2 regions of the Carnobacterium iners genome follow, and region 2 is predicted to be linked to the other one. Evidence: predicted binding sites of a transcription regulator. Region 2 holds the regulator's gene; the other holds the start of a gene.
What was found. Region 2 encodes CtsR, which represses protease genes until heat stress. Its sites were predicted from a motif close to TTGGTCAAAAAAGGTCAAANA; they were not measured.
Positions count from the first base shown of each region.

Region 1: clpB (ATP-dependent chaperone ClpB) is a predicted target of CtsR. The motif match lies at 13,257-13,277, and genes of this name have one in related genera.

Region 1 covers NZ_FXBJ01000002.1:1,799,690-1,814,816, reverse strand. The annotation lists gene deoB (phosphopentomutase) at 1-1,119, opposite strand, end outside; gene xerD (site-specific tyrosine recombinase XerD) at 1,213-2,103, opposite strand; gene fur (ferric iron uptake transcriptional regulator) at 2,182-2,625, opposite strand; gene B9Y54_RS08700 (CvfB family protein) at 2,662-3,582, opposite strand; gene pyk (pyruvate kinase) at 3,783-5,540, opposite strand; gene pfkA (6-phosphofructokinase) at 5,587-6,549, opposite strand; gene dnaE (DNA polymerase III subunit alpha) at 6,734-10,084, opposite strand; gene B9Y54_RS08680 (YjzD family protein) at 10,233-10,421, shown strand; gene clpB (ATP-dependent chaperone ClpB) at 10,587-13,199, opposite strand; gene B9Y54_RS08670 (metal-sulfur cluster assembly factor) at 13,356-13,697, opposite strand; gene B9Y54_RS08665 (prolyl oligopeptidase family serine peptidase) at 13,773-14,531, opposite strand; gene B9Y54_RS08660 (Cof-type HAD-IIB family hydrolase) at 14,643-15,127, shown strand, end outside.
Region 2 covers NZ_FXBJ01000002.1:469,837-484,963, reverse strand. The annotation lists rRNA gene B9Y54_RS02585 (23S ribosomal RNA) at 1-1,291, shown strand, start outside; rRNA gene rrf (5S ribosomal RNA) at 1,381-1,496, shown strand; tRNA gene B9Y54_RS02575 (tRNA-Val) at 1,520-1,595, shown strand; tRNA gene B9Y54_RS02570 (tRNA-Lys) at 1,597-1,669, shown strand; tRNA gene B9Y54_RS02565 (tRNA-Leu) at 1,708-1,792, shown strand; tRNA gene B9Y54_RS02560 (tRNA-Thr) at 1,802-1,877, shown strand; tRNA gene B9Y54_RS02555 (tRNA-Gly) at 1,881-1,952, shown strand; tRNA gene B9Y54_RS02550 (tRNA-Leu) at 2,001-2,089, shown strand; tRNA gene B9Y54_RS02545 (tRNA-Arg) at 2,096-2,169, shown strand; tRNA gene B9Y54_RS02540 (tRNA-Pro) at 2,195-2,268, shown strand; gene B9Y54_RS02535 (CtsR family transcriptional regulator) at 2,635-3,105, shown strand; gene B9Y54_RS02530 (ATP-dependent Clp protease ATP-binding subunit) at 3,123-5,615, shown strand; gene B9Y54_RS02525 (hypothetical protein) at 5,761-6,144, shown strand; gene B9Y54_RS02520 (helix-turn-helix domain-containing protein) at 6,262-7,122, opposite strand; gene tadA (tRNA adenosine(34) deaminase TadA) at 7,250-7,756, shown strand; gene proC (pyrroline-5-carboxylate reductase) at 7,784-8,596, opposite strand; gene B9Y54_RS02505 (cation diffusion facilitator family transporter) at 8,894-9,778, shown strand; gene guaC (GMP reductase) at 10,149-11,123, shown strand; gene B9Y54_RS02495 (hypothetical protein) at 11,171-12,433, opposite strand; gene B9Y54_RS02490 (hypothetical protein) at 12,453-13,286, opposite strand; gene B9Y54_RS02485 (ATP-binding cassette domain-containing protein) at 13,283-13,972, opposite strand; gene B9Y54_RS02480 (GntR family transcriptional regulator) at 13,965-14,357, opposite strand; RNA gene ffs (signal recognition particle sRNA small type) at 14,656-14,742, shown strand; gene dnaX (DNA polymerase III subunit gamma/tau) at 14,926-15,127, shown strand, end outside.

The DNA of each region.
Region 1 (15,127 bases), 1.3 Mb from region 2:
AAAATTATCCGCAATTGTTGCGCCTATGTCCGCAAAGTGGCCTTGCGGGATACTGCCAAATTTTTCCATAGAAGGTGAATAAGCCAATAACGGAACATATTCACGTGTATGGTCAGTACCTGGAGCAGTTGGGTCATTTCCATGATCTGCTGTGATCAATAATAAATCATCTTCTCTTAACTGTCCGACAATTTCTTCTAAACGATTATCAAATTCCTCAATAGCCTTTGCATAACCAGCTACGTCTCGACGGTGGCCAAATAAGGCATCAAAATCAACAAGGTTTAAAAAACTTAATCCTTCAAAATCTTGTGTCATAACTTTTAGTAATTGATCAACACCATCCATATTGCTAGTAGTACGAATAGCTTCTGTAATACCTTCGCCATTGTAAATGTCGTTGATTTTACCAATAGCAATAACATCTTTACCGGCATCACTTAAATGATTCAAGACCGTTTTACCAAAAGGATTTAGTGCATAATCGTGACGGCCGCTTGTCCGAGTAAAGTTGCCTGGTGTTCCTACATATGGACGAGCGATAATACGACCAATCATGTAAGGATCATCTTTAGTAATGTCTCTTACATATTGACAGATTTTGTATAACTCCTCTAATGGAATAATTTCTTCATGTGCCGCAATCTGTAGTACTGGATCTGCAGACGTATAAACAATTAAATCTCCCGTCTTCATTTGATGCTCACCGTATTCATCAAGAATTTTCGTTCCACTGGCGGGCTTATTTGCTACGATTATGCGACCAGAGAAATCTTCAATTTTTTTGAGCAAAGCATCAGGAAATCCCTCTGGGAAAACTCTAAATGGCGTTTGAATATTCAATCCCATTATTTCCCAATGGCCTGTCATGGTATCTTTTCCAACCGAAACTTCTTCTAGTTTAGTATAATAGCCAATATTGTCCGGTACATGTCGAACATCTTTTAACGGACGAATATTGCCTAAACCTAATTCTTCTAAATGCGGAATAGACAATCCCGCTTCTTGAGCAATATGACCTAATGTATCACTACCAATATCATTAAATTTTGCGGCATCTGGTGCCTCGCCGATTCCAACTGAATCCATTACAATTAAATGCACTCTTTTATAAGACATATTCTCTTTTCCTCCTCATTCTTATCTTCTACACTTCTCATTATAGTCAATAATCTGTTGTATTGCGAGAGAAAAGGTAAAAATATAAAACGGTTACGCCCGCGGATGATAGGTTTTATAAACCATCGACATCCGATGTGTACTGATATGAGTGTAAATTTGTGTGGTTGAGATATCAGAATGACCCAATAATTCTTGAACAGTTCTTAAATCTGCTCCATTTTCCAATAAATGAGTAGCAAAGGAGTGTCTCAAGGTATGAGGGGTTACTTGTTTTTCGATACCCGCTTTTTTAACAATTATTTTTAAGTTTTTCCAAACGCCTTGTCTAGTCAGTTTACGGCCATGATGATTTAAAAAGACATACTTTGAACGTTGATTTGGCCGCTCTAATCGGTTACGACTATGATTTAAATAGGTCTCAGTCCATTGGACAGCTAAGTTGCCTAATGGAAGAATGCGCTCTTTTTCTCCTTTACCAATTGTCTGAATCAAACCTAAAGACAAATGCAAATCATCTAGTTTCAACTCGGTTAATTCAGACACACGTAATCCAGTTGCATACATCACCTCTAGAATCGCACGGTCTCTAATTCCTAAAGTATTGCTAGTATCAGGGGTTTCAATTAAATTTTCTACTTCTTTAATAGACAACACTTTAGGCAACGTTTGAGCTTTTTTAGGTGTATCAATATGAGTCATGGGATCAACCGTTGCTATTTTTTCTTGTCTTAAAAATTGATGAAACTGTCTTAAACTTGAAACCATCCTTATAATCGAACCCGCTGATTTTTGTTCTTCTTTTAATTGCTGCAAAAAAGATAAAATAGCGTAACGATCAATCGTGTCCCAAGTTGTTAGTTGATTTTTTTTCAAAAAAATCAAATAGATTTTAATATCGCGCATATAACTCTCAATTGTATTTTTAGAAAGCCCACGTTCGATGGTTAAAAAGCGGATATACTCAGCTAAATCTTCTTCCATTTCTCTCTCTCCTTCATACGATTGAAAAAAGAGCAGGAAACACATTAAGTGATCTGCTCTTTTTTATTTAAGATAGATTTATTGACAATTTTTACAAATACCATGAAATGTTAAACGATGATCTTTAACTTGAAAACCAAATCTCTTTTCAACATCTTCTTCAACATCCTCTAGTAAGTCTTCAAAGATCTCTTCTATTCCACCACATTTTAAGCACAAAAGATGATGGTGGAAATGTTTATCGCCTTCTTGCTTTAAATCATAACGAGCTAAACCGTCATCAAAACTAATCTTATTAACAACTTTAATATCCGATAAAATTTCTAATGTTCGATAAACAGTCGCTAACCCAATATCTGAGTTTCTTCTTTTAACTGCCAAATAAATTTCTTCTGCACTCATGTGTTCTGTTTCTTTTTCAAGCACAATTTTTATCGTCGCTTCTCTTTGTGGAGTAAGTTTATACCCAGCACTATGCAACTTTTCTGTTATTTTTATCAACATGGACTTAGCCGTCTCCATTAGTAATCCCTCATCTAACTCAACAATTTTTCTCTATTATTCTATTTTTGAAACAGCATCGGTTGTTTCAACTTCAACTTCTGGTTCTGATTCAATCATTTGTTCAACTAATTTTGTTTCGCCATCTTCTTGAATAATCATTCTTTGTTTCATCAAATTGCCAAGGGCACGTTTGAATTGAGATTTGCTTATACCAAAACGCTCTCTAATTTCATTTGCATCACTTTTATCTGTATAAGGAAAACTACCCTCTGCTGTACGTTCCAAAATAGCTAATAACATTCCAGCATCATCACCTATTGCTTCATGTGCACGAGGCATCAACGAAATATTTAGCACACCATCTGGTCTAACGCCAATAACACGACCGGATACAACTTCTCCCATACGTGGCTCATCTTTTCTTTCAGAGGGGTGAATAAAACCTAAGTAATTATCTGAAGTAATCACAAAAGTTCCAACCATTTTCAGACGATAGGCAGTGGCCGTAATATTTTGATTGTTTAAATCCGGACTCGCCTTTTCAGAAAGAGATTCAAAAACCGTTTCAGGTACTAATGTTCCCCACATGCGATCTTTTTCATCTACTTTTATGGTAATCATTAACTGATCACCTTTTTTAGGCCAAAGATGTTTCAAAACAGGTAATTCATCTAAAGAAACGACTAATTCTTTATCTGGTAAGCCGACATCCATAAAGACACCTAAATCTTTACGTGTGTCTATAACCGTAGCCCAAGCAAATGTTCCAATCCGAATTGTAGGGATCTCTTGTGTTAAGATTGTTTCTTTATTTAAAGATACATAAGCAAATCCTTCAACTGTATCTCCTAATTCATAATTTGTTGACTCATCTTTTGACAGCTTGTAGGTAACACCATCTTTTTGAATGAAATAAGCTTTTTCGTTTATATCTGTAACTAATCCTGTAATAATATTTCCTAGTGATTGGTTCATATTTTTTCCTCCATTAATTATCGTACTTTTTTTATAAGCATTTGTTAAAAAGACTCATTGAGTATAGTTTAGCTTTCTTTATGAGTTTACCATAATTACAATAGGCCACCTAGCATTAAAATGCAAAAAGACTTTTGAAAAGATGAATACCATCTTTTCAAAAGTCCCAGCTTTAACATTTTTTTGAGTTAATGAATCGGTTAAATTGCAGTTGTTGCTCCACGATAGACAATTCCACGACGTGAGTCAACTGTAAGCAATTCGCCTGAGCGAATTAAAGTTGTTGCATCTTCCGCTCCTACAACAACTGGAATTCCCATTGCAATTCCAACAACAGCAGCGTGACTTGTTAATCCACCATTTTCTACTACGATAGCAATAGATTTCTCGATTGCTGGCAAGTAATCTTTATCTGTTGTTTTAACAACTAAGATACTGCCTTCTACTGCATTTTCATTTGCTTCTGCAGCAGATGAAGCAACAATCGCTTTACCAATAACAGATTCTGAACCAATTCCTTGTCCACTGACTAATTTTGATCCAATTAATTGAATCTTCATCAAGTTAGTTGTTCCACGTTCACCAACAGGAACACCAGCAGTGATGATAATTAATTCTCCTTCTGTAGCAAAGCCATTTTCGCGAACAATAGTTGTGGCTAAGTTGAACATATCATCAGTAGATGTTGGCTTAGTTGAAACTGTTGGATAAACACCCCATGAAAGTGCTAGACCACGCATCACACGTTCTGAGAACGTCACAGCTACAATGTTTGCTTTTGGACGATATTTAGAAATCATGCGAGCTGTGTGACCAGATTCCGTTGCAGCTACAATTGTTTGGATACCTAAGTTGCGAGCTGTATGACCAACTGATTGTCCAATTGCTTCTGTCATATCTGTTTCACTATAAGCTTTCAAAGTAAATGCATCTTGATTAACCAATGCTTCTTCAGTACGAACAGCAATACGGGCCATTGTTTGAACAGCTTCGATTGGGTATTTACCAGCTGCTGTTTCACCTGATAACATGACTGCATCACTACCATCAAAAATAGCATTTGCAACGTCATTAGCTTCAGCGCGTGTTGGACGTGGGTTATCTTGCATTGAATCCAGCATTTGAGTAGCTGTAATAACGGCTTTTCCTAGTGCATTACATTTTTGGATTAATGATTTTTGAACAATCGGAACTTCCTCAGTAGGAATTTCTACACCTAAATCTCCACGAGCAACCATAACGCCATCAGCAACTTTTAAGATTTCGTCAATTCTATCAACGCCTTCTTGATTTTCAATTTTAGCAATAATTTGAACATGTTCCATCTTTTGTTCTTCTAAGATTTCAGTAATTTCCAAAATATCGCTTGGACGACGAACGAAACTAGCTGCAATAAAATCAATATCATTTTCTAAACCAAAACGAATGTCAGCTGCATCTTTGTCAGTAATACCAGGCATATTAACAACTATTCCTGGAACGTTAACGCCTTTTTTATTTTTCAATACTCCAGCATTATGGACGAATGTTATCAGTTCTTTGTTTTTATAATCAATTTCTGTAATTTCTAAATCAATTAAGCCATCGTCTAATAATACATGTGTTCCGACATGAACGTCATCGATTAATTCTGGATAAGTGATAGAGAATTTTTCTCTTGTTCCTTCAACTTCTTCCATAGCAATACGAACGACATCTCCTGTAGAGAAGTCAACACGTCCGTCTTTCATGTTGTGCGTACGCATTTCTGGGCCTTTTGTATCTAATAAGATAGCAACCATTTTACCTGTAATTTGTGAAGCTTCACGAATATTTTGAATACGGGCTCCGTGCTCTTCAAAATCACCATGAGAAAAGTTTAGACGAGCTACGTTCATTCCTGCTTCAATCATTTTTACTAAGAATTCTACTGATTCACTTGCGGGTCCAATTGTACATACTATTTTTGTTTTTTTCATTATTTTAATCTCTCCCAATATTCATTTTTTAAAAAAATTTAGTTGGTTAATATGAAATTTCTTGATTTAATTTGTATAAAGATAAATCTGGTAAATGTTTTTGATTATTTAAAATCTCTTCAAAGTTATTTTCAGCAATCTTATTGCCAATCATACCTAAACCTAAACCGCCCTTGCCTTCTTTTAATAAGTCAACAGCTTTTGCACCAAAGATGCTGGCTAATACACGGTCTCTTGCAGTTGGTGAGCCGCCACGTTGAACGTGTCCCAAAACAGTTACACGCGCATGATGATCTCCAAATTCAGCTAATTCTTTAGCGAAATCGTTTCCACTCATTACGCCTTCAGCAAGGATAATAATACTATGTTTCTTGCCACGTTCGCGCCCTTTTTGAATCGTATCGGCTACTTCTGCCATATTAAATTCTTTTTCAGGAATAATAATTTGTTCTGCTCCACCTGCTACACCAGTCCAAAGAGCGATGTCTCCAGCATTGCGTCCCATAACTTCCACAATAAAGGTTCTTACATGACTCGTTGCAGTATCTCTAATTTTATCGACAGAGTCTAAAACCGTATTAATAGCAGTATCAAATCCTATACAAAAATCAGTTCCTGGAATATCATTATCGATTGTTCCTGGTAAACCAATTGTAGGAAAGCCATGTTTTGTTAAAGCTAATCCTCCTCGGTAAGATCCATCCCCACCAATGACAACCAAACCTTCAATACCGAATTTTTCTAATTGTTCGATTCCTTTTAATTGTCCTTCTTCTGATGCAAACTCTGGATAACGTGCTGAATATAAGAATGTTCCACCGCGTGAAATTTTATCTCCTACATCTCTTCGTGTTAATTTACGGATATCACCTGCTACCAAACCAGCGTAACCATAGTTTATACCATAAACTTCCATTCCTTCGTAGAGACCCTTACGGACAACTGCACGAACAGCCGCATTCATTCCAGGAGCGTCTCCTCCACTTGTTAAAACAGCGATACGTTTCATGTTAATAACCCACCTTATCAGTGTATTTAGCATAAAAATGATATTGGGCAAATACTCAATCTCATTTTTATAACTTTACTAGCGTTTTCTTGAAAAAGTCGATAATGACTAATTCAATTATTAAGCTTACTAAATTATTCTACCATTTTTAGCCTGAATTGTCTTAGTAAAATGAGAAAAACCTTTAAAAAATTGTTTTTTTTTGAATGACAACGTTTTCTACTCCCATTATTTTTTCTAAAGCTAGTTTAAGCGCTTGTGTTCCGTCTACCCACTCCGTTTCATTTAGGGCAAGTTTCTTTTTTGTCTCTTCATAAAACAAAATGACAGGAATAGAACCGCGGTGTTTTTTAAAGATTTGATTCAACTCTTGTAATAATTCACTGTCCATTTTTCCAGTAGGAATACGAATAAAAATCCGGGCTATTTCTGCTAGTTCTGCTAATACTTTGATGTCTTCTAACGAAGAAACAATTAGTTGTTTGGTTTCATCACGACTACTTTCAACTTTTCCTTCTACATAAAGCAATTCACCTTTTTCTAATAATTTTCCGTATTGTCTATATTTGATTGGGAAAAGTGTTAAGGAACAGTCTCCAGAAGAATCGTTCAATGTGACAAAAGCCATAATTTCTCCTTTTTTTGTTCGAATACGTCTTACATTTTTTATGAGTCCAATAATTTTTTCGTGTTGCCCAATCTGTAGATCTTGAATAAAAACTGTTTGTTTCATTGTCGCGACTTTTTCGTACTGTTCTGCTGGGTGACCAGATAAATAAACACCAAGATAAAATTCTTCTAATTCTAACTTTTCTTCCAAACTTAAATCACTTGTTTGGGTGTATTTTGGTTTCAAAATATCAAATAAGCCAATATTATTCCCACTCAATTCTAAGCTAGATAAAATACCCATTAAAGACGCAGCCAATGTTCCTCTTGAATAACCAAGGTGATCAAAAGTACCTACATAAATAAGTGGTTTAATGTATTCTTCTTTCAGCCATTTAGAATCGATGCGTCTTAAAAAATCAATCAAATCTTTAAATGGACCCTTTTCTTTTCGAATACGAATAATATCCAATATCATATCTCTTCTTAATTTTTTTATTGAACCTAGTCCAAATTGAATAGAATGGTCTTTTAATGAAAAAGCATAAAAGCTTTTATTAATATCTGGCGCTAGGATAGTAATTTTTCGTTTCTTTATTTCTAAAGCAAATTCTTTTAATTTAACTGGGTTATTTGATGCCGAATTAAGTAAGGCTACAAAGAAAGCTTCTGGATAGTGGGCTTTTAAATAAGCCATTTGATATGCAATAAAAGAATACGCAACGGCATGTGACCGGTTAAAGCCATAATTGGCAAATTGCTCAATATAACGATACACTTCAGTAGCAACTTTTTCTTCGTATCCTAGTTCTATAGCCCCTTTAATAAAATGAGCTCGCTCGATGTCAATTAACGATTTTTTCTTCTTTGCCATCGCTCGTCTTAAGATATCCGCTTGTCCCAAAGTATAACCGGCCATTTTGGAAGCTACTTGCATGACTTGTTCTTGATAGACCATTACACCGTAAGTGACACCTAAAATTGATTCTAGATTAACATGTGGATAAACGATTGGTGCTTCACCTTTTTTGCGTTTAATAAACAAATCGATCTGTTCCATCGGGCCTGGACGATATAAAGCATTTACGGCAGCTACATCTTCAATCGACGTTGGTCCTAATTTACGAAGGACATTTTTAATACCACTAGATTCAAATTGAAAAATACCAACCGTATCTGCTTTAGCAAATAATTCTAGCGTCTGTGGATCATCCATTGGAATAGCCAACAGATTAACGTCTTCTTGTGTTTGCTTTTTGATTAATTTAAGTGCGTTATCAATGATGGATAAGTTTTTCAATCCCAAGAAATCCATTTTTAAAAGACCAATTTCTTCTACATTTCCCATTGGGTATTGAGTTAAATGAATTGATCCACTACCTTTTTGAAGCGGAAGATACTTATTTAACGGTTGATTACTAATAACAACCCCTGCTGCATGGGTGGATACGTGCCTTGGCAATCCTTCTATTTTTTTAGCAGTATCAAAAAGCAAGGTATTTTTTTCGTTTTTTTGAACAAGTTCTCTTAGAGATTTTGATTGTTCATAGGCTACTTTTAATGTAATTCCAAGTATTTTTGGAATCGTGTTAGACCACTCTGTCGCTTCAGCCTGGCTAAGTTCAAACACGCGAGCAACATCACGTAGAGCCATTTTTGCTGCCAATGTACCAAACGTCGCAATTTGAGCAACATGTTCTTGGCCATATTTATTTTTTGTGTATTCCAACATTTCTTCTCGACGATTATCTGGAAAATCTAAATCAATATCTGGCATTGTGTAACGTTCTTCATTTAAAAATCGCTCAAACAACAAGTTGTATTGAATCGGATCAACGTCCGTGATGCTTAAAACATAAGAAACTAGTGAACCTGCAGCAGAGCCTCTACCTGCTCCAGTAACAATACCCACTTTATGAGCATAAGCCATTAAATCCCAAACAATCAAAAAGTAATCTTCGAATCCCATTTTACGAATAATCGCCAATTCATATTCTAACCGTTCTTGGTATTCTTTTGTGTAGTCAACTTTTCTTTGCTTTAGTCCTTTAAAACAAAGCTCTTTTAAATACATACTTGTATCTATTTGTTCTGGTACATCAAAACGAGGCAATAGATGCTGATCCAATTCAATCTCAACATTTATTGTCTCAGCAATCAAATTCGTTTGTTCAATAGCTTTTTGTAAACCAACAGAAACAAATTTCTCGACTTGCTGATTTTCTTCAAGCAAAGAATAAGGTCCCGTTGTTGTCGTTACTTCAGCTAGTGAAACTTTTTCTCCTGAACCAATGGCTTTTAAAACATCATTGCTAAAATGATCAGAAGGGTTTAGATACCGCACGTCGCCTAGCGCAACTGTTTTAATAAATAACTGATTTTGCAATCCTTTTAATTTAGCTTGAACCTTCTGGATACTTTCCTGTAGTTGCAACCCTATAAAATACTGTTCATTAGTAAATACTTGTTGCTGTGCGTTTAATACTTTTATCGCTGATTCTTGTTCTTCATTAAGCAAAAATAAGTCAAATTCGCTATCTCTTCCTGGCGTGATAGCAATTAAACCCTGACTATACTCTTTTATCTCTTCAAGACTTAATCTTTCATCGTGTTCCATTAACATTTTTTTACTAGATAATTTCATCAAGTTGGTATAACCGGTTTTATTTTGGGCTAACAAGATTAAAGGATATTCCTGTTGCGTATTTATTACACCTTGAATATCTAAAGTTATTCCAACAATTGGTTTAATGTTGTGTTTGATACAAGCTTTATAAAAATCGATAATGCCATACATGACATTATGATCCGTCAAAGCTAGTGCTTTGTACCCTCGTTCTTTTGCAGAAACGACAAGTTTTTCGATTGATAATGTACTTTTCAATAAACTATAGGCACTGATAACTTGCAACTGTACAAAGGGCATTTTAGTCACTCCATTCTTACTTCATCTCGTATATTATACCCTTAATTTACAAGGATGCGCAAATAGTTGAAAAGCAGTCTTTTCACAGTTTCCTTTACAATTTTTCTAAATGTGATAAAATTGTCTTGTATAAGAGAGGTGTTGTAGTATGAAAATTATCGTAACATTATTGTGGGGTTTTTGTATCGGTCAAGCAATTAATTACATTGGCAGTTCTTTAACTGGCGGTTCATATGATTTTGTAACAGCCACTTTAATTGGACTTGTTTCGGCAGGAATTATTTTGATAATCGGACAAGTTATTCCAAAAACAATCCATACTGATGAAATCAAATAAATTAGATAAATCATTTGTGCCAAGAACAAAAAAAAATCTACCTATATTTTTATTCTTTACGCTTCTTCAAAAATAACATCCTTTTCTTTAACGAAAAAAGACCTTCTGGATTATAACTTCTAATCCAGAGGGTCTTTTATGTCTTTTTATATTAAAATCCATTGTTTATTCAGTTAATTCGGTTGTTTCAAACGCGAGTTTTCCGTCTTTAAGTGTGATCGTTACTTTAGACTTAGATAAAATCTTTCCAGCGATAATCTCTTTAGCAAGAGGTGTCTCTATGCTTCTTGTTAAATAACGTTTCAATGGTCGAGCACCATACGTTGGGTCATAGGCATTTTCAGCAATCCAAGTTTGAGCTTCTTTTGAAATAGCTAACTCAATTTCTTGCTCGACTAAACGTTTAGCTAGATCATTCGTTAATTTAAGCACAATTTGTTTTACGACTTCAATTGTTAAAGGCGCAAAGAGCACCGTGTCGTCAATCCGATTTAAAAATTCAGGTTTAAAGTGGGCATTCAATAAAGAAAAAACTCCTTCTTTTGCCGCTTCATCAATTTGACCTTTATCATCTGTTCCATCTAATAAAATAGTAGAACCTATGTTGCTCGTCATAATCAAAACCGTATTTTTAAAGTCGACTAAACGACCTTTTCCGTCCGTTAAGCGTCCATCGTCTAATACTTGTAATAAAACATTAAAAACATCTGGGTGAGCTTTTTCAATTTCATCTAGTAAGATAATACTATAAGGGTGACGTCTAACAGCTTCTGTCAATTGTCCCCCTTCTTCATATCCAACATACCCAGGAGGAGCTCCAACTAGACGAGAAACAGAATGTTTTTCCATATACTCGCTCATATCAATACGTACCATACGCTCTTGTGAGTCAAACAGGTTTTCAGCAAGTGCTTTAGCTAATTCGGTTTTACCAACACCTGTTGGACCAAGGAATAAAAATGAACCAATTGGACGATTAGGATCTTGTAACCCTGCTCTTGCACGAATAACCGCATCAGTGACACTTTCAACTGCTTCATCTTGTCCAATGACGCGTTCATGTAAAGTATCAGCTAGATGCAACAGTTTTTCTCTTTCACCTTTAACCAATCTTGTAACAGGGATACCAGTCATACGGCCTACAACTATCGCAATCTCATTTTCTGTTACAGATTCTTGAACCAATCGTTGTTTATCTTCTTGATCTTTTAGATTTTTGGACTCTAATTTTTTTAATTCTTTTTCTAAAGCCGGAATTTGGCCATGACGCAAGACAGCTGCTCGCTCTAAATCATAGTTGCTTTCAGCATCTTCTAATTCGCGACGAGCTTGTTCTATTTCAGAGCGTTTGTCACGTAATTTAGCAACTTCTTCTTTTTCGGTTTCCCACTTCATTTTTAAAGAGTTGGCTTCTTCACGTAAATTAGCTAACTCTTCACGTAAGATTTCTAATCTACGTTTACTTGCTTCGTCTTTTTCTTTTTTCAGTGCAGCTTCTTCTATTTCTAGTTGCATCAATCGACGTGTCACTTGATCCAATTCTGTTGGCATAGAGTTCATCTCGACTCTAATGGTTGCACAAGCCTCATCGACTAAGTCAATCGCTTTATCTGGCATATAACGGTCAGTAATGTAGCGATTAGATAGATTTGCAGCAGCTACCAACGCATTGTCGTGAATATTTACACTATGATGGATTTCGAATCGTTCTTTTAAGCCACGCAGGATACTAATCGTGTCTTCTACGTTTGGCTCTTCGACCATCACTCTTTGGAAACGCCTTTCCAGTGCTTTATCTTTTTCCATATAGAGCTGGTACTCATTTAGGGTTGTTGCTCCAATACAATGCAATTCACCACGAGCTAACATCGGTTTCAATAAGTTTCCTGCATCCATGCTTCCTTCCGTTTTACCAGCACCAACAATATTATGAATCTCATCGATAAAGAGAATAATTTTTCCATCACTCTTTTTCACTTCTTTTAAAACAGCTTTCAAGCGTTCTTCAAATTCACCACGGTATTTTGCTCCTGCAATTAAGGCTCCCATGTCCAAAGAAAAGATGGTTTTATCTTTCAAATTCTCTGGGACGTCTTTGCGAACAATTCTTTGAGCTAGCCCTTCAATGATGGCTGTCTTACCAACACCAGGCTCACCTATTAGAATTGGATTGTTTTTAGTTTTTCTTGATAAAATACGAATAATGTTTCTAATTTCTTCATCTCGCCCAATTACCGGATCTTGTTGGCCACTTTTTACTGCTTTCACCAAATCAATGCCATATTTTTCAAGAGCCTGGTAACTCTCTTCCTGATTTTTTGAAGTCACACGATCGCCTCCTCGCAATCCTTCTATGCTTGCTTTTAATTGCTTTTCAGTTAACCCATTTGATAATAAATATTTTGTTAACACATGGTTTTTTAACTTCATTAAGGCCAGCAAAACAATCTCCGTAGCTAAATAGTCATCCTGAAACTTTTTACGTAAATTGTCTGCTTCAGACAATAAATGAAATAGATTTTGACTTAAGTTTTGACCATAGTTTACGGAACTGCCTTCTATTGTTGGCATTCGATCCAATTCTTGGTCAATAATCTGGTTAAATTTATCCACATCTAGACCAACGCTCTGGTAAAAACCACGAGCAAAATTGGTTGGAGTCATAAATATTTTCCATAGATGGACAATATCTATTTCCTGATGGTGTCTATTTATTGCGACATTTTGTGCTTCCGCTAATGATTCTTGCATCGTAGAAGTCATTTTTTCACTATCCATTTTCAATTCCTCCTTGACTACAATGTATTCATTTATTTATGACTCTATTATAAATCTTTGGTTAGGATTGGTCAAATATTTCATGTTTCTTTTTTTATTAAGAAGTTATATATAACTTCTTAATAAAAAAAGTTCTGACATTTTGTCAGAACTTTTTTATCTTATTCCTAATGCAATTCGTGCATAACGACTCATTTTGGTCGTATCCCATGCAGGATACCAGACTAGTTTTACTTCGGAAGAAGTAACTTCTGGTACGGTTTTCAAGGCATGTATAATATCGTCTGTAATGACATCAACAAGAGGACAACCCATTGTTGTTAAGGTCAAATCGATTTGGCAAAAGCCATTTTCATATAAATGAACATTGTAGACCAGACCTAGATTGACAATATCAATTCCCAGTTCTGGATCTATCACTTGTTCTAAAGCAGCAATGATACGTTCCTTTATTTCTACTGCTTCTTCTTCTTTCCATAATGAGCTATCTTTTTCCATACCGCGAACACCTCCGATTAGTAAGATTATTTTACTTGTTTTGAGTTAAAAAGTAAATCTATCCCCTTAAACTCATTACAAATGATCTGAAAAGAAATCAGCCATTTCTACAGATTTTGCATGAGGAACTTTATGGCCTATACCTTTGCTAGTTGAAAAGCTCACGTTTAATCCGTAAGATTGCTGCTTTATTTTCTCATAAAAATCAAATGTCGGCTGATAAGGAACTAAATCATCTTGGGTTCCATGCCAAAAATGGATGTAACGATTAGCAATCTTTTCTGGGTGTTTGGTTAAAGAAATAGGCGTCAAAGCTGTCAGTGATTCAGTTAGAATCTCTTTACTAATCGGTATTTCCATTCCTTCTGTCCATTTGGATGATAACAACCATTTCGTAAAATTAACTGGATCTGGACTTCCCATCAAAACAACTGCTGTTCTAATCCAAGGAAACTGCGTTAAAGCAGCACACGTTGTAAAGCCACCCATCGAAAGACCTGATACGCCGAAACGATTAGAATCACTCAGTCCTTTATTCACATAATAATCTCTCATTAAAGGCAATTCAATTAAATTTCTTGCAATAACATTCCAAAATTCAAGTCCTTGAGTTGATAAATCTTTTTCTTTTCGTTCTCCGTGTAGATAAGCATCGGGTAATAGAGCACGAAACCCTTTTTTAGCTAACTCATACCCATTAACTAATGAACTCTCTTTATTGCTCGTCCAACCATGAAAAAAGATAACTGTTGGCAATAATTCTAATTCTTTCCCTTTAGGACTTATCTCTAATAAAGGTATTCCTTCAACTGTTACAGATTTTATCGAAATCATTCATTTCCCTCTTTTCGTAAGACACTTATTTATGGTACAGTATGTAAACATGTAGTTACTATATTATTCTAACATAAAAAACGCATTACTTTGTAATAGAAGGAGCAAAAAATGGATAAAAAACTTATTGCCGTTGACTTAGACGGAACAACATTGAACCAACAATCTCTTATTTCAGATAAAACAAAACAAGTTTTCCAAAAGGCTAGAGAAGCTGGTCATATCATTTCGATTGCAACAGGAAGACCTTATCGAAATAGTAAGCATTATTATGATCAATTAGAAATGATTACACCTATGATCAATTTTAATGGAGCGTTGTGTCATGTACCAAATGAAAAAGATTGGTCTAATCAATACCATAAAACAATCAGTCGTGACATTGCACTAGATATGCTTGATCTGAAAAAAGATTTCGATATTCAACTTATTGCAGCTGAATTGCTTGATTCTGTCTACACTGATGAATCTTTTTTACCTTACCCAGATTTTTTCCCACACGGACAAAAAGACGTACTCAAATTATCATCAACTAATCTGAAACAAAATCCTACTTCTGTTTGCGTTTTTACAGCACAGGTAAACCAAGAACAAAT
Region 2 (15,127 bases):
TTAGAAACAATCTGCCCGTACCGCAAACCGACACAGGTAGTCGAGGAGAGAATCCTAAGGTGTGCGAGCGAACTCTCGTTAAGGAACTCGGCAAAATGACCCCGTAACTTCGGGAGAAGGGGTGCTGACCATTTGGTCAGCCGCAGTGAATAGGCCCAAGCAACTGTTTATCAAAAACACAGGTCTCTGCTAAATCGAAAGATGACGTATAGGGGCTGACGCCTGCCCGGTGCTGGAAGGTTAAGAGGATGGGTTAGCTCTCGAGCGAAGCTCAGAATTGAAGCCCCAGTAAACGGCGGCCGTAACTATAACGGTCCTAAGGTAGCGAAATTCCTTGTCGGGTAAGTTCCGACCCGCACGAAAGGCGTAATGATTTGGGCACTGTCTCAACGAGAGACTCGGTGAAATTATAGTACCTGTGAAGATGCAGGTTACCCGCGACAGGACGGAAAGACCCCATGGAGCTTTACTGCAGTTTGATATTGAGTGTTTGTACAGCTTGTACAGGATAGGTAGGAGCCTATGAAGCCAGGACGCTAGTCTTGGTGGAGGCAATGGTGGGATACTACCCTTGCTGTATGACCACTCTAACCCTCAGCCATAATCTGGCTGGGAGACAGTGTCTGACGGGCAGTTTGACTGGGGCGGTCGCCTCCTAAAGTGTAACGGAGGCGCCCAAAGGTTCCCTCAGAATGGTTGGAAATCATTCGTAGAGTGTAAAGGCAGAAGGGAGCTTGACTGCGAGACCTACAAGTCGAGCAGGGACGAAAGTCGGGCTTAGTGATCCGGTGGTTCCGTATGGAAGGGCCATCGCTCAACGGATAAAAGCTACCCTGGGGATAACAGGCTTATCTCCCCCAAGAGTCCACATCGACGGGGAGGTTTGGCACCTCGATGTCGGCTCATCGCATCCTGGGGCTGTAGTCGGTCCCAAGGGTTGGGCTGTTCGCCCATTAAAGCGGTACGCGAGCTGGGTTCAGAACGTCGTGAGACAGTTCGGTCCCTATCCGTCGCGGGCGCAGGAAATTTGAGAGGAGCTGTCCTTAGTACGAGAGGACCGGGATGGACACACCGCTGGTGTACCAGTTGTTCTGCCAAGAGCATCGCTGGGTAGCTATGTGTGGACGGGATAAACGCTGAAAGCATCTAAGCGTGAAGCCCCCCTCAAGATGAGATTTCCCATCACGTAAGTGAGTAAGACCCCTGAGAGATGATCAGGTAGATAGGTTGGAAGTGGAAGTACAGCGATGTATGGAGCGGACCAATACTAATCGGTCGAGGACTTAACCATTTTTAAACGATGAAGAAACGGTTTTATTGTCTTATAGTTAAACACTACCCAGTTTTGAGAGAACAACGTTCTCTTATAGCTAAAAGATGTGTGGTGGCGATGGCAAGAAGGTCACACCTGTTCCCATGCCGAACACAGTAGTTAAGCTTCTTAGCGCCGATGGTAGTGAAGGGTTTCCCTTTGTGAGAGTAGGACGCTGCCGCGCATCTAATAGTTTTTTTCTCATATGGAGGTTTAGCTCAGCTGGGAGAGCATCTGCCTTACAAGCAGAGGGTCGGCGGTTCGATCCCGTCAACCTCCACCATGAGTCATTAGCTCAGTTGGTAGAGCATCTGACTTTTAATCAGAGGGTCGCAGGTTCGAATCCTGCATGACTCATAACTATTCATTAAAATGACTAGTTATGCCATATTTTAGCGGGTGTGGCGGAATTGGCAGACGCACTAGATTTAGGATCTAGCGTCGAAAGACGTGGGGGTTCAAGTCCCTTCACCCGCACCATATTTTCAAGCCGGCTTAGCTCAGTTGGTAGAGCATCTGATTTGTAATCAGAGGGTCGAGGGTTCAACTCCTTTAGCCGGCACCATTAGCGGAAGTAGTTCAGTGGTAGAACGCCACCTTGCCAAGGTGGAGGTCGCGGGTTCGAACCCCGTCTTCCGCTTACTAGGTCATCTAGTAAGCGATGTAACAATCGTAACTTGTTCAAAATGCCGGGGTGGCGGAACAGGTAGACGCACAGGACTTAAAATCCTGCGGTGAGTGATCATCGTGCCGGTTCGATTCCGGCCCTCGGCACCATATGTTGCACCCATAGCTCAATTGGATAGAGTACCTGACTACGAATCAGGCGGTTAGAGGTTCGACTCCTCTTGGGTGCATTTTTTAAATTTTATAAGATAATCACGGGAAGTAGCTCAGCTTGGTAGAGCACTTGGTTTGGGACCAAGGGGTCGCAGGTTCGAATCCTGTCTTCCCGATAATATGGAAAACCACTTACTTTGAGTGGTTTTTTTGTATTATCTAAAAGAATCAAAATTAAGTGGTGGTACAACCTAAAATTAATGACTATTATGACTATTCTAATTAAAATAGTCTGTTTTTAACTTAATATAAGAAGAGTTGCTTTTCAAATCCATTATTTTCTCGTATAATTAAAGTCAGTATTAGTCAAAACTTAGTTAATATTTTAAATATTTATTTTTTAACGAAAAAATAAATAACAAAGTCTGGTGTTGAGACGAAAAGAAAAGGAGTGTTACTGAAAGAGCACCGTTGCAATGTATGGTAAGAACAGGTAATATACACATACCATACAACCTCATTGTTTTAGTAACAAGTCACACATGAACAATCAGAATATGTCGGATATCATTGAAGCTTATTTGAAAAAAGTACTTGGGACAGATGAGCAAGTCGAAATTAGACGTAGTGAAATGGCAGACCGATTTAATTGTGTCCCTTCTCAAATTAATTATGTAATCAATACACGATTTACTGTTCAACAAGGCTATTTAGTGGAAAGTAAACGTGGTGGTGGCGGATATATACGAATAATCAAAGTCAAATTACTCGACGAAGCAGATATGTTGGATATGATGATTGATGTAATAGGTAGTGAAATATCACAAAGAAATGCCTATTCAATTGTAGAAACACTTTACCAAGATAGTATGATTGCTAAACGAGAAGCTAGCCTAATGCTTTCAGCAATGGAAAAGTCAGTTTTATCTTTAGAAGACTGTAAGAAAGAAAATGAATTACGGGCAAGAATAGTGACGGCTTTTTTGAATAACTTAAGATACGAGCAATTGTAAAGAATGGAGGTAATATTATGAATGAATTATTCTCAGAAAAAGCAAAAGACGTCTTAATGTTGGCTCAAGAGGAAGCTAAAGAGTTTCGTCATCGTTCGATAGGTACGGAACATATTTTGTTAGCTCTTGTGGTTGAGCAAGAAGGAATAGCAGGTAAAACACTTCGTGAATTTTCAATAACTGAAAAAGAAATACGAGAAGAAGCAGCACATTTTACCGGTTATGGAACAATGAAATATGATTCAAAGAGCATTGTTCTTCCTTATTCACCCCGGGCTAAACAAGCGATAACATTAGCCACAGATGAAGCTAGGCGTATGGGATCCTCCCTAGTAGGAACAGAACATTTATTACTTGGCTTGTTGCGTGAAGAGGATGTATTGTCTTCTAAAATTTTAACAAATCTAGATATTAACTTAAATAAAATACGTCAAATATTACTAAAAAAAATAGGCGTTATAGATGAAAAAAATAGTAAGACAAAACGTTCTAAGTCTGTTATTAAACAAACGATAGGTACTCCGACACTTGATGCTTTAGCAAGAGATTTAACAGCAAGTGCTAGAGCTAAAAAAATTGATCCGATTATTGGACGACAAATAGAAATAAAAAGAGTCATCCAGGTGTTAAGTCGACGTACTAAAAATAATCCGGTTTTGATTGGTGAAGCGGGAGTAGGTAAAACTGCTATAGCAGAGGGGTTAGCACAGAAAATTGCTGCTAGAGAAGTTCCGCATACATTAATCGGTAAACGGCTAATGATGCTCGATATGGGTTCTTTAGTCGCAGGCACAAAGTACCGTGGAGAATTCGAAGAACGAATGAAAAAAATTATTGATGAAATTTATCAAGACGGAAACGTTATACTGTTTATTGATGAGTTGCATACACTAATTGGAGCAGGTGGTGCTGAAGGCGCAATAGACGCTTCTAATATACTGAAACCCGCTTTAGCTCGTGGAGAATTACAAACTATAGGTGCTACTACGCTAGATGAATACCAAAAATATATTGAAAAAGATGCAGCTTTAGAAAGACGTTTCTCACCTATTCGTGTTGAACAACCTTCTCTTGAAGAGACGGAAGATATTTTATTAGGTTTACGTTCGCGCTACGAAGATCACCACGGTGTTGAAATTACTGATGAAGCTATCCATGCAGCTGTCCAATTGTCTTCTCGTTATATAACTGCTAGACAACTTCCTGATAAAGCGATTGATCTAATCGATGAGTCAGCTTCAAAAGTGCGATTAGACTCTTCTAATAAACCTTCACCGATGGTGACTGCACTTAAACAGCTAGAAACATTGATTGAGGAGAAAGAAGTAGCTATTCAGTTGCAAGATTTTGAAAAAGCAGCTAAGTTACGAACAAGTGAAATGCAGCAAAGAACAGAAATTGAAGGGATTTTGGAAAAAATTAAGCATCCTGGTCCAAATTCAGTTAATTTAAAAGTAGAAGAAAATGATATTGCAGAAGTCGTTTCCTTATGGACAGGTATACCAGTGAAACAAATGGACCAAAAAGAATCAGGTCTTCTGTTAAAATTAGAAAATATTTTGCATAAACGCTTAATAGGACAAGAAGAAGCCGTTAGTGCAGTAGCTAGGGCTATCAGAAGATCTAGAAGCGGATTAAAAGATCCTAATAAACCAATCGGTTCATTTATGTTTTTAGGACCAACAGGAGTAGGGAAAACAGAATTAGCAAAAACACTAGCCGATGCTATGTTTGGTAGTGAAGAAGCATTGATTAGAGTAGATATGTCTGAATTTATGGAAAAATATAGTACAAGTCGTTTAATTGGCTCTCCTCCGGGTTATGTTGGTTATGATGAAGGTGGACAACTAACTGAAAAAGTAAGGCAAAAACCTTATTCAGTTATCTTATTTGATGAAGTTGAAAAAGCCCATCCAGATGTCTTTAACATTCTGTTACAAGTATTAGATGACGGTCATTTGACTGATTCAAAAGGTCGTAAAGTAGACTTTAAGAATACCGTTATGATTATGACTTCAAATCTCGGAGCAACGTCTTTGAGAGATGAAAAATTAGTTGGGTTTAGTACAAAAGATAAGAAGAAAGACCATAATATGATGGAAAAAAGGATTAAAGAAGAATTAAAAACAACCTTTAGGCCAGAGTTTATCAATCGATTAGATGAAATCATTGTGTTTCATGCGCTTGAAAAAGCTGAGCTAAATAAGATTGTTAAATTATTAGCACAATCAATTATTAAGCGTTTAGAAGAAATGGATATTCATGTTAAAATAACCCAAGCAGCTATAGACGTCATATCTAAAGCAGGATTTGATCCAGAGTACGGTGCTCGACCTTTGCGTCGTGCGATTCAAAAAGAAATTGAAGATCGCTTGAGTGAAGAACTATTGAGTGGAGTAATTAAAGTTGGAGATCAGGTTACTCTTGGGGCTTCAAAAGGAAAAATTAAAGTTACTGTAAAGGATAGAACAAAAAAGATTGAAATATCTTCTGATTCAATAAAATCTTAAAAATAGTTTTTAAAATAAATTATATAGAACCCAAATACCTAGTATCATTCTCAGATGCTAGGTATTTTTTATTCATATTATTCGTATTTTTTCTTTTTTTCTGCTATGCTTAAATCATAGATAGAGTAAGGGAGATGTATATTTTATGAAAAGAAGTGCACGTAATTTACTAGTCGGTTTAGGCGCTACATTAGCGATAGGAGCCGTTATCTTATCTACATCTGATAGAAATATGGCTAAAGTAGAGGCCTATATTAATCGGCAAAAAGCGAAAAATTTTGTTAAAGATACATTAAAGGGTAATGAAAAAGCTTTAGATGTTGTTGAAAAATTATCTGATGAAGAAGTTATAAATTTATTAAAAGTTGTTGATAAAGTCAGTGATTTAAAAGGGCAAGTTGGGAGCTATACAAATCATCTAAAAGAGGCAACGAATGAATTTAAAGAGATGTTTGTGGATAAAAAAGAAAAAGCAACAGAAAAAGCAGAAGATTTTGTAGAAGAAGTGAAAGACAAAGTAAAAGGATAAAAAAATTTAAAAATTAAATAAGCTCCTACTTATTCACGAATAGGTAGGAGCTTATTTAATTTTACATCATTTGTTTATTAAAAGAACAAGCTGAATTATGCAACAAAGTGTTATTTCTTAAAAAACTAATAGATAGCAAAGTAATAAATCATCCATATTGCGTAAAGATAACCCACTCGTATCACAAAACCGTTCTATTCGATATTGTAAGGTATTTCGGTGAACGTACAATGATTTAGCGGCTAAACTGATATTCCCTTGACTATGCCACATAGCTAGAATGAGTTCTTTTAACTCAGGTTGAGTTGTGTATTTCTTTTTAAGAATAGGCATGAGGATACTTTTATCTAAGGATTCAGACGTATAATGATGCAAAGCAACAATAGGTAAAGAAAGTAAGGATTTTCCTTTATTTTTTTGTTTTTCGAAAATAAATTGTTCTTCTTCAAAAATAGATTTGAATTCTTTATTTATTGGCCAGAATTGACCAATATAGCAAATAGTTTTAATTGAAAAATCATCATCAAGTGTTTGAATGATACCCGAAAGTTCAGCGAAAGTTAACTTTTCGTCAGACTTTTTTTGAATCAGTAATCCAGAAGTTTCGTTGGTAAAAAAAGCTTCTTTACTGTTACTAAAAATACTTTTGAATGCACTAAGCCAAGTTTTTTTTTCAAAATAAGAGTCCTTTTTTAAAATGATAAATTGGATAATACGAAATTCACTATCTAAAGTTGGAGGGGAAGGCTCAACTCCATTTATTAAGTAGTTTTGCCATTTTAAAGCAACTGAAGAAAGATTAGTTTTTTTTGAAACAAATAAAAGGTTCAATAATTCAATTTCAGAGGATGTTTTAGTTGATTTTTCAAAATGAATCCATTTATTTTTGAATGGAAAAGAAATAAAGTTAGTATTTTCTAAAGGTAGGTCAGTTAACTGAGCATCTGAATAGATTGATTTAATCTCATTGAATTCCAAAATAATACCTCTTTTCAAATAAATAGGAATGATTCTTTTATAACAACTTCTTTTTTTGATATTTCTGCTCAAATCTAGTGTTGATTTATGATAGGATAACATTAATAAATTAAGAAGGACTGAACTTATGTTAACAATGAAAGAAAAAGAATACTTTATGGGTGAAGCGATTAAAGAAGCTAAAAAAGCTAGAAATAAATTAGAAGTACCAATTGGAGCCGTTATTGTTCTCAATGGCCTTATTATAGGCCGTGGTCATAATGGTCGAGAAGAAAGTCTTGATGCAACAGCGCACGCTGAAATGTTTGCTATTAAAGAAGCAAACGAGACGCTTAAAAACTGGCGTTTAGAAGATGCACAATTATTTGTCACATTAGAGCCCTGTCCAATGTGTAGCGGTGCAATGATTTTGTCACGTGTCAAAGAATTGTATTATGGAGCAGCAGATCCTAAAGGTGGAACAGCTGGTACCTTAATGAACTTGTTAACCGATAGTCGCTTTAACCACCAAGTTATGATAGAAAAAGGCATTCTCGAGTATGAATGTAGCGAATTATTAACTTATTTTTTTAGAGAGTTGCGTAAACGTAAAAAAACTGAAAAAGCTGAACAAAAAAAATTAGATGAACGATAATAAGATAAAGAAAGTTTGAAAAAGAATTTAGTCGTTTAATAATTCTCGATCTTTTGCAATAGTAGCATCAACACCCTTAATAACAGTCGAAATAAATCCTTCATTCTCCAAAGCAACAATTCCTGCAACGGTTGTACCACCAGGTGAAGAAACTTGATCTATTAAGTTCCAAGGAGATTGATCACTTTCTAGCACTAACTTTGCACTACCTAAAACAGCTTGCGCCGCAATTTTTGTAGCTAGTTTTTTAGGCATACCGTTCTTAACAGCTCCACGAGCTAGTGAATCAATGAAGAGAAAAGTATATGCTGGCGAACTACCTGCAATAGCAATGAATGTACTAAAATCTTTTTCCTCTAACTCAATAGCTTCACCAATAGATTTAAACATACCTATTATATACTGAATTTGTTCAATGGATGAAAAAGTATTCCCGCAAATAGCAGTCATGCCTTCGCCGATAACAGAATTTAAGTTTGGCATGACTCGGATAATAGGATTAGTAGAGTTTATTCCGATTAGATGAGATAATTTTTTAAGTGATGTTCCAGCAGCAATTGAAACCAATAAAGGCTGATACTTTTTAATTGCTGAGCTTAAATCAGGCAGTATTTCTGCAAGCACATTTGGCTTAACCGCTAAAACGACAATATCTACGCTAGCAATTAATTCTTCATTTGAAGAGCAAATAGTCGTTTTTGTTTCGGATGCGAAATCAGTTAATTTTTCTTTTGTTCGGCTAGAGATGTAAATTTCTTCGCTATTCATATATTTTTTTTCAATCATACCTTTAATAATAGCGTTAGCCATATTTCCTATACCAATAAATCCAACTTTCATGAGGAACACTCCATTCTATAGAATATAGTAAACTGTTATTATTTTAACATAAAAACAAGATAGCTGTTTAGCTACATTAGTTTTAACTGATTTTAAAAATTAAACTTATCTTGTACCAAAACGGTTATGGTGATAGAATATAATTCATGTTTTAAACTGTATTTTTACATAATGAAAGCAAAAGAAACGGTTATTTTTCTTTTGTATGGAGTATAAAATAGAAGACTGTTTAGAAGTTGTATTTAAGGATAAAATCTAAATATACTTATTAAACAAGTTAAAGAGGGGAGATTTGACATGCAAGATCGTTACGAAGAATTAAAAAGAGCTGAAAAAGGAGCAATAGTAAGTATTGTAGCATATATTTTCCTCTCTTTAATTAAAATATTTGTTGGGGTTACTTACCAATCTGCTGCATTAAGAGCAGATGGACTAAATAATTTAACCGATGTTTTCTCTTCCTTAGCTGTTTTAGTTGGATTGAAATTAGCTCGAAGACCTGCAGATGATGACCACCCTTATGGCCATTGGAAAGCAGAAACAATAGCTAGTCTAATCACTTCTTTTGTGATGCTATTTGTAGGAATTCAAGTCTTTTATTCTAGTTTTAACCGAATAATTGATGGAGGAAATATCCCGCCGGAAAAAATAACAGGATTCATAGGGTTTGTGGGTGCTATCATTATGATGGGTGTATATTTTTATAATTTAAAACTTGCAAAAAAGATAAATAGTGATGGATTAAAAGCGGTTGCTAAAGATAACTTAAGCGATGCTCTAACTAGTTTAGGAACAACGATTGCTATTATTGGATCAATGTTGGGATATATCTGGATGGATGGTGTGATGGCAATCATTGTATCTATTATCATTATTAAGACAGGTATAGAGATTTTTAGTGATAGCGCATTCTCGCTATCTGATGGATTTAATACGACAGATTTAGGTGAATATAAAAAGCGTATTCTGAGTTTACCAAATGTCCTTTCAGTTAAAGATATTAAAGCACGCAAATATGGTGCAAATGTCTATGTAGATGTAACTATTTTAGTTGATGCAACATTAACTGTACTTGAAGGTCATCAAATCACAGAAAATGTAGAACGGATATTGAGAGAATCATATGGCATAATTGACATTGATGTTCACGTTGAGCCAGATCAAATGAATAAAAGTAAATAAATAGTAATATCTTTATTATGAAAAGAAGATAAGAGTGATTTATTGGTTTCTTTAGAGAGGTTAAGCAGTCATCGGCTAACCGGTTGAAAAGTTCTGTTATTTTTAGTTACTATACTAAGAATAATAGAGCTTTTTTTAAATAAAAATTATTAATTAATTCTCTTTCTCTCTTTATTTTAATAATAGGAGAAAGAGAAAATTATTTTTTAAAAATAGAATAGGCTTTGACAAATAAAAAAAAATACGGTAAATTAGTCAATGGACGAACTATTTAAAAATACAAAGATTCTAATGTTCGTTTATAGAGCATGAAAAATAAGAATAGTTTAAATGAATAGACAATAAAGAAGAGAAAGAGGTTTTCAAGCGAATGAAAGTTTTTGATTATGAAGACATCCAATTGATTCCCAATAAAAGCATTGTTCGAAGTAGAACAGAATGCGATACAAGCGTGACATTAGGCAATCATACATTTAAAGTACCTGTTGTTGCAGCGAATATGCAGACCGTAATTGATGAAGGATTAGCCATTTGGTTTGCAGAGAATGACTATTTTTATGTGATGCACCGTTTTGAAGAAGAAAAACGTCAACTATTCATAATCGACATGCATGAAAGAGGATTATTTGCTTCTATCAGCGTTGGGGTAAAAGAAACAGAATATGATTTTATTAAAGAGTTAGCTGGACAAGAAATTATACCTGAATATATTACAATTGATATTGCACATGGTCACTCTGATTTAGTCATTAATATGATTCGTTATATTAAAAAGCAGCTACCAACCACTTTCTTAATTGCTGGAAATGTAGGAACACCAGAAGCTGTACGTGAATTAGAAAATGCAGGAGCAGATGCTACAAAAGTAGGAATTGGCCCAGGAAAGGTTTGTATTACTAAGTTGAAAACAGGCTTTGGAACAGGCGGATGGCAATTAGCTGCACTACGTTGGTGTTCAACAGCTGCTCGTAAACCGATAATTGCTGATGGCGGGATACGACACAATGGCGATATTGCTAAATCTATTCGTTTTGGAGCAACAATGGTGATGATTGGCTCTGTTTTTTCAGGGCATGATCAGTCTCCAGGTGAAGCACTTGAAATTGATGGAAAAATGTACAAAGAATATTATGGCAGTGCTTCTGAATTTCAAAAAGGTGAGCATAAAAACGTTGAAGGTAAAAAGATTATGGTTTCACCAAAAGGAGATATCTCAAACACCTTGTTAGAGATGCAGCAAGACTTACAATCTTCAATCTCCTATGCAGGTGGTAAGGATCTTGAAGCACTTCGCAAAGTAAATTATGTCGTTGTAAAAAACTCTATTTTTAATGGAGATCGTTAAATAAACAGACTAAAAAAAGAAGCCATTGGCTTCTTTTTTTAGTCTGTTTATTCATTATCAAAGGTTAAATTATTTTTCTTGGTCAATGTATTATCAGCAGTTGGCTCAATAGAACCTTCATAGATAAGCTCTCCATCAGTTAAGTGGTAGATTGACAGTTTCTTTTTTAAGGGAGATTCTTTCGTTGCAGAGACTAGATAAAGTTTATTATTTTTTATACTTTCCCATTCTATTGAATCTTCCAAAACAGGTAAGTCTATTACTAGCTTGGATGATTCATTTGGTTTACTCAAAGTTGTAGTATATATAGTTAGTTTCTTATCAATAAAGTAATAAGAATAGAGAGTTTTTTTATCGGAAATGACAGCTGAATTTAACGTGCTAAATTCTTTAGGTAAAGGGATTTTTTTAGACTCATTTGTACTAATTTTATAGTGAACTAATTCATAATCAAGTATTCTAGAACGAGAATCTAAAGACGCTGATTCATCTTGTTCATTGATTGGTTGATCATGAAATAAGCAGAAAATTAAATCATCGGATGTTTGGTCTAGTTGGGTTTCAGATAGTAACTCGACTCGAGTCAACTCACTAGAGGATGGATTTTTTTCAAAAGAAATCAAATTATCTGTAGCTACTTTTTGATTGCCAAGATCTAGCTGATAAATATGGTACTCTTGTAATTCTTCTTGGTAGTCTTGGTTATTTGTTTGTGAAAGCTCATTTCTCGTAACAACACTAAGACTGCTATTTATAATTTGTATTTTTTGAATACCAACATATTGATAGTCTTTTTTTTCAGGTAGATCGATTTTATAAGATAACTGTTCATCTGTTTTTTTATTTAATAGACTAATATCAAAAAATCTTTTTCCAGAACTTTTATCAAGATATTCTTGGTCAAGATTAACGTAAACGATAAAAGAATCATCTTCGAAAAAGTTTTGTAACTGTAAATTTTTTCCGCGGATAAAGTGCTTATGTTCTTTTTGCAAGCGATTGAGTGGAGAAAAACTATCTAAATAAGAGAGTTGGCTAAAAAAGGATTGCTGTCCATCATATATAGTTTGGTCATGACTTAAAGAGAATGTTTTTTCAGAGTACATAGTACTAAAATTTGATTGTAATTTAGAATCGGGAGAATAATAACCTTGTAACGTTAAATCTTTTATTTCTGTAGAATCTCCTTTTATTGTTTTAATAGTAAAATCAGGGTATTCATTATGTGAAAAAAGTGGTTTAAGATAAAAGATACCAATAGTTAAGATAATAATGAGGATAAATGTAGATAGTTTCCAATAGCGTTTCACTGTTGTTGGCCTCCTTTAATTAGACTGTAATTTTTTTATTTAATAAATAATAGCTTACCCAAATAGAAAAAATAGAAATCGTTAGTCCTAAGAATAATTCAATGGCAAAGATTTCAATGGGATAAAGGTAATGAGGGTTTAGTTTAGCCTGGATAATAAAAGGAGAAAGCATTAAAATGAGCATTCCTGCACCGAATAGGCCACCAAATACAAGCCCTTTCAGATGAAAACTTCTTTCAAATAAGATAATTGTGAATAAAACAATTAATACAAGTAAGCCCAATCCGTAATGAATTAAAAATTGGATAAATGAATTAGGAAATAAAACCGATAGATATTCTGAAGAAGAAATAATGGTTTGAGTTGAAAGATCGTATCTCAGATAGTCGGGTAGCAACTGATTAAACAGAGCAGATTCAAATGGAATCAATATTAATTGAGTAGCCACTAAGCCTAATACCATTAAAATTATAGCGGTTAATTTAGAAAAAAATAAATTGATCCGGTCTGTTGGTAGCATCAAGAGACGATAAATGAAAGCATTTTTTCCAAACCAATCACGATACCAAATAAAAAAGCTATAAAATACTAAAGCAGCGGCACTAAAAATAATAGGAATGATAAACCAGCCACTAAGGGTTACGTTAATGAATGTTAATGGAGGATAGCTAGCAAAATAGTCTTTTATAGAAAGAGATTCTTGTTGTAGGGTTTGACTAACAGTAGCGACATAATTACGTGATTGTAAAAAAACTCCTGTAAATTGTGAAATAACAGTTACAACGATTAAGGCCATATAAATTTTTATAAATCGATTTAGTTCAAAGTAAACGAGTTTTAGATAGTTTTTCATTTTACATAGACCTCCCGCATAACATCAATAATTGATTTTTCTTCTTGCTCACGCATTTCTTCAGCGTTAAAATCTTTCACTACGATGCCATCATCTATTAGGATAACTTTATCAATTAAATGCTCGATATCATTAATTTCATGAGTCGTGATGAGCACACCACGATCCTCAATCAAGTGACTGGTAAAGACATTTGTGATTTGTTCGCGGCTAAAAATATCAATTCCTGAAAAAGGTTCATCCATTAATAGGTAATCAACATCTAAAGCTAAACCTAACATCAAATTAATTTTAGCTGTATTACCTTTTGAAAGAGTAGTAATTTTTTCTGTTTCAGTTAATTGAAAAAAATCAAGTAAATCATTTGCTCGTTCTTGATTCCAAGTTGTGTAAAAATCTTTCATAAATTGCATGGCTTGTTTAATCGTCATCTGTGAAAGCATAGCGATTGTATCTGGGATAAATGCAATCGTTTGATAACTTTCTTTAGTTAATTTTTTGCCGTCTATTAAAATTTCACCGCTAGTTAAAGGAGTTAAATTCATGATTGCATTTAAAGCAGTCGTTTTACCGGCACCATTGATTCCAATCAAACAAGTGATTTCTCCCTTTTTAGCAGTAAAAGATAACCCTTTTAAAATCTTCTTCTTACCGAACTTTTTAGTAATATTTTTAACTTCAATCATGTGAATCCTCCTTATCTTTTGAGGCCTGAATGTATTTTTTTTTAACTAAATCAACAAGCTCATCTAGTGGTACTTGGATAGGTTTGATTGCTACAATAAAATGATCTGTAGCTTCGTCGAGTAATTCTTTGCGAACATTTTTTAATACATTACTGTCTTCAGTGATTCTACTGGGCAAATTACCTTCAGTATAAATCAATCCACTATTTTCCATTTCTTTGTAGGCTTTTTGAGCAGTATTAGGATTAATTTTTAATTGATTTGCGAGATCTCGTCTCGATGGAATTTCTTGACCAGGCTTTAAGTGAGCAATAGCCATTTCTTGTTTAAAGTATTGGACAACTTGTAAGTAAATTGGATCTCGCTTATTAAATTGGATATTCATAGCTACCTCCTATAAGTTTTGTGTATTAACAGGTTAGTACACTAATGTCAAAAAAAGTTATTGAATAAGACTTCCCTCTTGTATTATAGGGTTAGTACGCTAGCTGTGTCAATAGTTTTTTATATTACTTAAGCGTACGCGTATTCACGCATTAGTTGTTTAGCCTTAATTCCTAAAATAGATACAAACATGAGATTAAGAATATTGGTTTAAAAGTAAAAACAGATTCCAGAGTTAAGGGGATTAAAAAGGACTAGCTTTTAATTAAACTTTGCGTTATAATAAGAGATGCCGCAAGGCCGTATGGCAATGGAGAACTTACGAATCGTGTCAGATCCGGAAGGAAGCAGCACTAAGTTTGCTTGTCCATGTGCTGTACGTACATAGTATAATGAAAAAGTTTTTGATTTTTTAAAATCAGAAACTTTTTTTGTTGCCTGAAAGAACGCTAAGTTAATTTTTAAAGCTAGAAATTACTTAATAATGAAGAAGATCGTGGTTTAATTTTAGAGTCAAATAACGTATAATAAAAAGTAGCAACTACAGGGTTAAGAAGGGGAGAAAAGCATTGAGTTATCAAGCACTTTACCGCGTATGGCGACCTCAAAAGTTCCAAGACGTTGCTGGGCAAAAGGCCATTACACAAACACTGAGAAATGCTCTTATACAACAAAAGACAAGTCATGCTTATCTCTTTACAGGCCCTCGTGGAACCGGTAAAACAAGTGGAGCTAAGATATTCGCTAAAGCCATTAATTGTCATTATTTAA